Linked DNA regions of Caldimonas thermodepolymerans. The protein of the gene in region 1 interacts with the protein of each later gene in a pairwise test. Links are inferred from orthologs where the notes say so. Each region holds a gene or a part of one and is shown in the gene's direction. Other genes may lie near its edges. The genes, in order: IS481_RS08120 and dnaE.

Evidence for each region.
Region 2: the proteins of IS481_RS08120 (region 1) and dnaE interact in binary tests that used the Escherichia coli proteins (3 or more experiments, as listed by UniProt). The link is inferred for Caldimonas thermodepolymerans from one-to-one orthologs.

What each region holds. Positions count from the first base shown.
Region 1 is NZ_CP064338.1:1,730,045-1,733,322, reverse strand. The notes cover bases 235-3,207. They hold IS481_RS08120 (pyridoxal phosphate-dependent aminotransferase), read left to right. Parts: upstream 235-1,112; coding sequence 1,113-2,303; downstream 2,304-3,207. Other genes in these bases: IS481_RS08115 (hypothetical protein), read right to left, coding at 2,322-3,207; IS481_RS08125 (CysB family HTH-type transcriptional regulator), read left to right, coding at 235-1,098. Also shown: IS481_RS08130 (sirohydrochlorin chelatase), read left to right, coding at 1-102; more of IS481_RS08125, read left to right, coding at 145-234; more of IS481_RS08115, read right to left, coding at 3,208-3,278. UniProt on the Escherichia coli protein: Shows aminotransferase activity with methionine and histidine as substrates, and to a lesser extent also with phenylalanine.
Region 2 is NZ_CP064338.1:1,299,229-1,303,617, forward strand. Bases 182-4,265 are described here. They hold dnaE (DNA polymerase III subunit alpha), read left to right. Parts: upstream 182-561; coding sequence 562-4,065; downstream 4,066-4,265. Other genes in these bases: IS481_RS06240 (sulfurtransferase), read right to left, coding at 182-519; IS481_RS06250 (hypothetical protein), read left to right, coding at 4,192-4,265. In the rest of the region: more of IS481_RS06240, read right to left, coding at 1-181; more of IS481_RS06250, read left to right, coding at 4,266-4,389. UniProt on the Escherichia coli protein: DNA polymerase III is a complex, multichain enzyme responsible for most of the replicative synthesis in bacteria. This DNA polymerase also exhibits 3' to 5' exonuclease activity. The alpha chain is the DNA polymerase catalytic subunit.

The sequences.
Region 1 (3,278 bases):
CCGCAGGTGCGCTGGCAGCTCACGCCCGCCGTCGGCGAGACCGCGGCGCTGATCGACGCGATGGCCCGCGCGGCATACACCCTCAGCCACACGTCAACATAGCCGGGTGACATAATTTCGGCCAATTTCAGATCAGGCCGAAATATGAACCTGCACCAGTTCCGTTTCGTCCAGGAGGCGGTGCGCCGCAACCTGAACCTCACCGAGACGGCCAAGGCGCTCTACACCTCCCAGCCCGGCATCTCCAAGGCCATCCTGGAGCTGGAGGAGGAACTCGGCGTCGACATCTTCGCCCGCCACGGCAAGCGCCTGAAACGGGTCACCGAGCCCGGCGAGCAGGTGTTGAAGTCCATCGAGATCATCATGCGCGAGGTGAACAACCTCAAGCGCATCGGCGAGGAGTTCTCCAAGCAGGACGCCGGCACGCTGTCGATCGCGACCACCCACACCCAGGCGCGCTACGTGCTGCCCGCCCCGGTGGCGCAGCTGCGCAAGCGTTTTCCCAAGGTGAACATCAGCCTGCACCAGGGCACGCCCGAGCAGGTGGCGCAGATGGTCATCGAGGAGGCTGCCGAGATCGGGCTGGCGACCGAGTCGCTCGCGCAGTTCGACGAGCTGGTCACGCTGCCCTGCTACGAATGGCAGCACGTGGTGGTGCTGCCCGCCACCCATGCGCTGGCCAAGGCCGAGCGCCTGTCGCTCGAGCAGCTGGCCGCCGAGCCGCTGATCTCCTACCACCCGTCCTTCACCGGCCGCACCAAGGTCGACCAGGCCTTCGCGCTCAAGCACCTCAAGCCCAACATCGTGCTCGAGGCCATCGATTCGGACGTCATCAAGACCTACGTGAAGCTGGGCCTGGGCATCGGCATCGTGGCCGAGATGGCGGTGCGCGAGGACCCGGCCTTCGCCCCCGGCGGCGAGCTGGTCTGGCGCCCGGCCGGCCACCTGTTCGGGCAGAACGTCGCCCGGCTGGCGTTCAAGCGCGGCGCCTACCTGCGCAACTTCGTCTATGCCTTTGCCGAACTGCTGTCCGACCGGCTCAACCGCAACCTGATCATCCGCGCGATGGGCGCGGAAGGACAGGACTACGGACTCTGACCTGCAGCCCCCCCATGAGCACGACCACCACCGCCCTCGCCCCCCGCACCCCCGAGATCGGGTCCCGCCTGCCCAAGGTCGGCACGACCATCTTCACGGTGATGTCCGCCCTCGCCCAGGAGCACGGCGCCGTGAACCTGGGCCAGGGCTTCCCGGACTTCGACTGCGCCCCGCGGCTGGTCGACTGCGTGACCGAGGCGATGCGCGCCGGGCACAACCAGTACCCCCCGATGGCCGGCGTGCCGGCGCTGCGCGAGGCGATCGCGGCCAAGATCGAGCGCGTCTACGGCCGCCGCTACGACGCCAACCAGGAGATCACCGTCACCGCCGGCGCGACGCAGGCCATCCTGACGGCCATCCTGGCGGTGGTGCGCCCGGGCGACGAGGTGATCGTGCTCGAGCCCTGCTACGACAGCTACGAGCCCAACATCGAGCTGGCCGGCGGCAAGGCGGTGTTCGTGCCGCTGGGCCGCAGCGGCGAGCCGGGCGACTTCCGGCCCGACTTCGCGCGCATCGCCGCAGCCATCACGCCGCGCACGCGCGCCATCCTGGTCAACACCCCGCACAACCCCAGCGCCACGGTGTGGACCCGCGAGGACATGCAGGCGCTGGCCGAGCTGCTGCGCCCGACCGACATCGTCGTGATCGCCGACGAGGTCTACGAGCACATGGTCTACGACGGGCGGGTGCACGAGAGCGTCGCGCGCCACCCGGAGCTGGCCGCGCGCAGCTTCATCGTCTCCAGCTTCGGCAAGACCTATCACGTGACCGGCTGGAAGGTCGGCTACGTGGCCGCGCCGGCGCCGCTGACCGCCGAGTTCCGCAAGGTGCACCAGTTCAACGTGTTCACGGTCAACACGCCGGTGCAGCACGGGCTGGCACGCTACATGGACGACCCGTCGCCCTACCTGGGGCTGAGCGCGTTCTACCAGCGCAAGCGCGACCTGTTCCGCGCCGGGCTGGCGCAGACGCGCTTCCGCGTGCTGCCCAGCGAAGGCAGCTACTTCCAGTGCGTGGACTACAGCGCGATCAGCGACAGCAGCGAGCTCGAGTTCTGCCGCTGGCTCACCACCGAGATCGGCGTGGCGGCGATCCCGCTGTCGGTGTTCTACGACGGCGGGCGCGAGCAGCGCGTGGTGCGCTTCTGCTTCGCCAAGAAGGACGAGACGCTGCAGGAAGCGTTGCAGCGCCTGGCGCGCCTCTGAGGACGCGACCGTCGCCGCTCAATCCGGCTTGCGCCGGGGGGCTTCGTCGGGCAGCTCCAGGTGCAGCGGCTCGAAGTCGATGCTGCTGGGCGGCCCGGCCGGCGGCAGCGCCGGCTCGAGTTCCAGGTCCACCTGCACCGCCGGCTCGGGTCCGGCATAGGGCGCGACCGGCGTGGTGGCGCTCAGGGGTTCCAGCATCGAGTGGGAGAACCCGGTAATGGCTTCCTCGTCCTCCTCGCCGAGCGGCAGCAGGATGTCCACCTCCTGGTACGGCGAGGCTTCGACCCGCTCGCGCGCGATCGAGTACAGCAGCAGCAGCTCCCGGTAGGCCGGCAAATCGAACGGCTGCGAGGTCGGGTCGGTGCGCAGCAGCGAGGCCTTGAGCACTTCCAGTGCATGGTGCGGGCTGCTCCACAGCGCCTGCAGGCGCGCGATCACGCTCGGGTAGTCCTCCAGCGAGCGGCCTTCGGACAGCGCCTCGTCCCAGGCCGGGGCGTAGGCGTTGAAGCGCTCGTTGAAGCGGGCGCGGATCTCCTCGTACTGCGGGCGTTCGCCGCGCCGCTGGTGCAGCTCCAGCAGCTTCAGGTACGGCAGGGGGCTGCTGTCCGGGTGTCCCGACAGGTGGCTGCGCAGCAGGTCGATCGCGGCCTCTTCCTGGCCGAGCACGATGAAGAACTCGGCCTGCTGCTCCAGGTCGATCAGCTCCTCGACGCTGTGCGAGCCGTTGCCCTGCTCCTGCGGCAGGGACGGCAAGGCCTCGCGCGGGATCACCACGGTGCGCTCGACCATCTCGGCCTGGTGCGCCATCGCGGCCTGCTCGGCCTCCTGCCAGCGTCGCGTCGAACTGACCGCCGCCAGCGCCAGCCGGGCATCCGGCGTGGTGACGGGCGCATCGGCCTCACGCACCGCCGGCCGGGACGCGGGCGCCGCCTCGGCCAGCTCGCCGCGCCGGCTTTCCGGGGCCAGCGCCGACTG
Region 2 (4,389 bases), 430 kb from region 1 along the record:
CTCGTCGCGGTGCTCGAGCACCGCCTGCGGGAATTCGCTGAACTTGCGGATGCGCCAGTCGATCGCGCCCTCGAAGGTGCCGTAGTCCACCTCGAAGGCGTTGCGGGTGTCCAGCGTGACCACCGGGCGGCCCTCGTCGTCGTGGCCCTGCGCGAGCCAGCGCTCCAGCGTGCGCGCGTCGACCGCCGGCGCGCGGCCCTCGTGGGGGCGGATCGCCGGGTGGTTCATGCGGATGATCTCGCGCTTGACCTTGACCTGCAGCTTGCGGAACGGCACGTGCGCGGACCAGCTTTCCTTGGGCGCCAGGTCCGCAAAGCGCGCGTCGGCCTGGAGCCAGGCGACGAAGCCGCGCACGGCCTCGGGTGCGCCGGCCAGGAACAGGTTGATGCCTTCCTCGGCGAGCAGCACCGTGCCCTTGAGCCCGCGTTGCACGGCTTGTGAGCGGATGCTTTCGCGCAAGGCCGCGCAGTCGTGCAGCGGGACGAACCGGTAGGCGGAAATGTTGAGTACGGGATGCACGCCGGGATTCTAGGGGGCGGCCGGCTGCCTACAATGCCGGCCATGCCCTTCGTACACCTGCGCACCCACACCGAATATTCCGTCGTCGACGGCACCCTGCGGATCGACGACATGGTCGCCGCGGCGGCCCAGGACGGGCAGGTGGCGCTGGCGATCACCGACCTGAGCAACCTGTTCGGGGCGATCAAGTTCTACAAGGCCGCGCGCGGCAAGGGCATCAAGCCCATCATCGGCGCCGACGTCTGGCTGGAGCCCGAGGACGCCGCGGCCAGCCCGGGCGACCGGCAGCCCAGCCGCCTGCTGCTGCTGATCCAGAACCGCGAGGGCTACCTGAACCTGTGCGAGCTGCTCGCGCGCGGCTGGACGCAGAACGTCAACCGGGCGCAGGCCTGGCTCAAGTGGGAGTGGCTGGAGCGCCTCAACGGCGGCCTGATCGCGCTGTCCGGTGCCGAGCAGGGCGCGGTCGGCCAGGCCCTGATGAACCGCGACCCGCGCCGTGCCGAGGCGGTCGCGCAGCGGCTGGCGGGCCTCTTCCCGGGGCGCTTCTACCTCGAGGTGCAGCGCGCCGGCCAGCCGGGCAACGAGGCGCACGTGCGCGCGGTCGTGCCGCTGGCAGCCAGGCTGCAGCTGCCGGTGGTCGCCACGCACCCGGTGCAGTTCCAGACGCCCGAGGACTTCGAGGCGCACGAGGCGCGCGTGTGCATCGCCGAAGGCGAGACGCTGGCCAACCCGCGGCGCATCAAGCGCTTCACGCGCGAGCAGTACTTCAAGACGCAGGCCGAGATGGAGGCGTTGTTCGCCGACCTGCCGAGCGCGCTCGCCAACACCGTCGAGATCGCGCGCCGCTGCAGCCTGACGCTGGTGCTGGGCAAGCCGCGCCTGCCGGACTTCCCCACGCCCAACGGCATGCCGATGGAGGAGTACTTCCGCTACGCGGCGCACGAGGGCCTGAAGGCGCGGCTCGAGCACCTCTACCCCGACCCGGAAGAACGCGAACGCCAGCGCCCGCGCTACGTCGAGCGGCTGGACTTCGAGATCAACACCATCCTGCAGATGGGCTTCCCGGGCTACTTCCTGATCGTGGCCGACTTCATCAACTGGGCGAAGAACAACGGTTGCCCCGTCGGCCCCGGCCGGGGCTCGGGCGCGGGCTCGTTGGTCGCCTACGCGCTGAAGATCACCGACCTGGACCCGCTGCGCTACAACCTGCTGTTCGAGCGCTTCCTGAACCCGGAGCGGGTGTCCATGCCCGACTTCGACGTGGACTTCTGCCAGAGCAACCGCGACCGGGTCATCGACTACGTCAAGGAGAAGTACGGCCGCGACGCGGTCTCGCAGATCGCCACCTTCGGCACCATGGCGGCCAAGGCCGCGCTGCGCGACGTGGGCCGCGTGCTGGGCATGGGCTACGGCCACGTGGACGGCATCGCCAAGCTGATCCCGGCGCCGCCGGGCAAGACCGTCACGCTCAAGCGCCCCGGCGACAAGCCCGACCCGGGCCTGATCTATGCGCGCAAGGAAGCGCCGGAGATCGAGGAGCGCGAGAAGAACGAGGAAGAGGTCGCCGAGCTGCTGGCGCTGGCCGAGCGCGTCGAGGGCCTGGTGCGCAACATCGGCATGCACGCCGGGGGCGTGCTGATCGCCCCGGGCAAGATCACCGACTTCTGCCCGCTGTACATGCAGCCGGGCAGCGACTCCGTGGTCTCGCAGTACGACAAGGACGACGTCGAGGCGATCGGCCTGGTGAAGTTCGACTTCCTGGGCCTGGCCACCCTGACCATCCTCGAGATGGCCAAGGAGTTCATCGTCAAGCGGCACCCCGACCAGAAGGACTTCGACTTCGCGAAGATCCCGCTGGACGACAAGCCCACCTTCCAGCTGCTCTCCGAAGGCAAGACGGTGGCCGTGTTCCAGCTGGAATCGCGCGGGATGCAGGGCATGTTGCGCGACGCCAAGCCGAGCGTCTTCGAGGACATCATCGCGCTGGTGGCGCTGTACCGCCCGGGCCCGATGGACCTGATCCCCAGCTTCGTCGCGCGCAAGCACGGCCGCGAGGAAGTGGTCTACCCGCACCCGCTGATGGAGGAGGTGCTCAAGGAGACCTACGGGATCATGGTCTACCAGGAGCAGGTGATGCAGGTGGCACAGCGCCTGGGCGGCTACTCGCTCGGCGGCGCCGACCTGCTGCGCCGCGCGATGGGCAAGAAGAAGCCCGAGGAGATGGCCAAGCACCGGGTCATCTTCGCCGAGGGCGCGGCCAAGAACGGCATCGACGCGGACAAGGCCAACGAGATCTTCGACTTGATGGAGAAGTTCGCGGGCTACGGCTTCAACAAGTCGCACGCCGCTGCCTACGCGCTGCTCGCCTACCACACGGCGTGGCTGAAGGTGCACTACCTGGCCGAATTCGTCGCCGCCAACATGAGCGTGTCGATCGACGACACCGACAAGCTCAAGGTCTTCTACGACGACGCGGTGCAGCTGGGCATCCGCTTCGAGCCGCCCGACGTCAACACCGGCGTCTACCGCTTCGAGCCGGTGGCCGACAAGGTGGTGCGCTACGGCCTGGGCGCGATCAAGGGCACCGGCCAGAGCGCGATCGAGGCCATCGTGCAGGCGCGCGAGCAGGGCGGCCCGTTCCGCAGCCTGTTCGACTTCTGCTGCCGCGTCGACCGCAGCCGCATCAACAAGCGCACCGTCGAGGCCCTGATCAAGGCCGGCGCGTTCGATGCGATCGAGCCCAACCGCGCCGCGCTGCTCGACAGCATCTCGCTGGCCTTCGAGTACGCCGACACCCAGGCGGCCAACGCCGACCAGGGCGGGCTGTTCGACTTCGGCGACGAGCACGGCTCGTCGACCCGCGAGCCCGACCTGGCCGCCACGCCCGAGTGGAGCATCAAGGAGCGGCTCGGCCACGAGAAGACCGCGATCGGGTTCTACCTCTCGGGCCACCTGTTCGATGAATACCAGGACGAGGTGCGCCAGTTCGCCAAGCGCAAGATCGTCGACCTGATCGACAGCCGCGAGCCGCAGCTGCTGGCCGGCATCGTCAGCGACCTGCGCATCGTCAACGGCCAGCGCGGGCGCGTGGCGATCTTCAAGCTCGACGACAAGAGCGACGTGATCGAGGCGGTGGCCAGCGAGGACCTGCTCGATGCACACCGCGAGCTGTTCAAGGACGACGAGCTGCTGATCGTGCAGGGCAAGGCCCAGCCGGACCGTTTCTCGGGGGGCCTGCGCCTCAACGTCGTGCAGGTCTGGGACCTGGCCAGCGCCCGTTGCCGCTTCGGCAAGTACCTGCGCGTGGCGGTCAACGGTTCGGCACCGCCGATCGGCGAGCTGCTCCAGCAGTTCCCGCCCAGGCGCGTCGACACCGAGCATGGCGACCTGCTGCAGGGGCTGACGGTGCGCCTGGAGCTGCACCGCGAGTCGGCCTACGGCGAGCTCGACCTGGGGGACGCGGCGCGCTTCTACCCGAGCGACGAGGCGCTGCGGCAATGGAAGCGCGAAGCGCATGGCGGCCGGGCGCAGGTGGTGTACGAATAGTCACAACTGGGCGCGCCGCGGCATGCGGAAACGCCCCGTGACGCGGCACACTCCGGGCGTTCCTTCATGCGGACCGGCCCGCCCGCCGAGTGGGCGACCGGGCCGCGCAGCAGTGCAGATCCCGTCATGCCAGTGAAACACCAGTTGTTCTGTGCCGCCGTCCTGGCGGTGGCCGCTGCGGTGGCGCACGCCACCGACGTCGGCGTCTCGGTCTCGGTCAGCCAGCCCGGCGTCTACGGGCGCATCGACATCGGCCACACCCCGCCGCCGGTGATCTATCCCCAGCCGGTCATCATCGTCCAGCCGGTGCATGCCGTGCCGCAG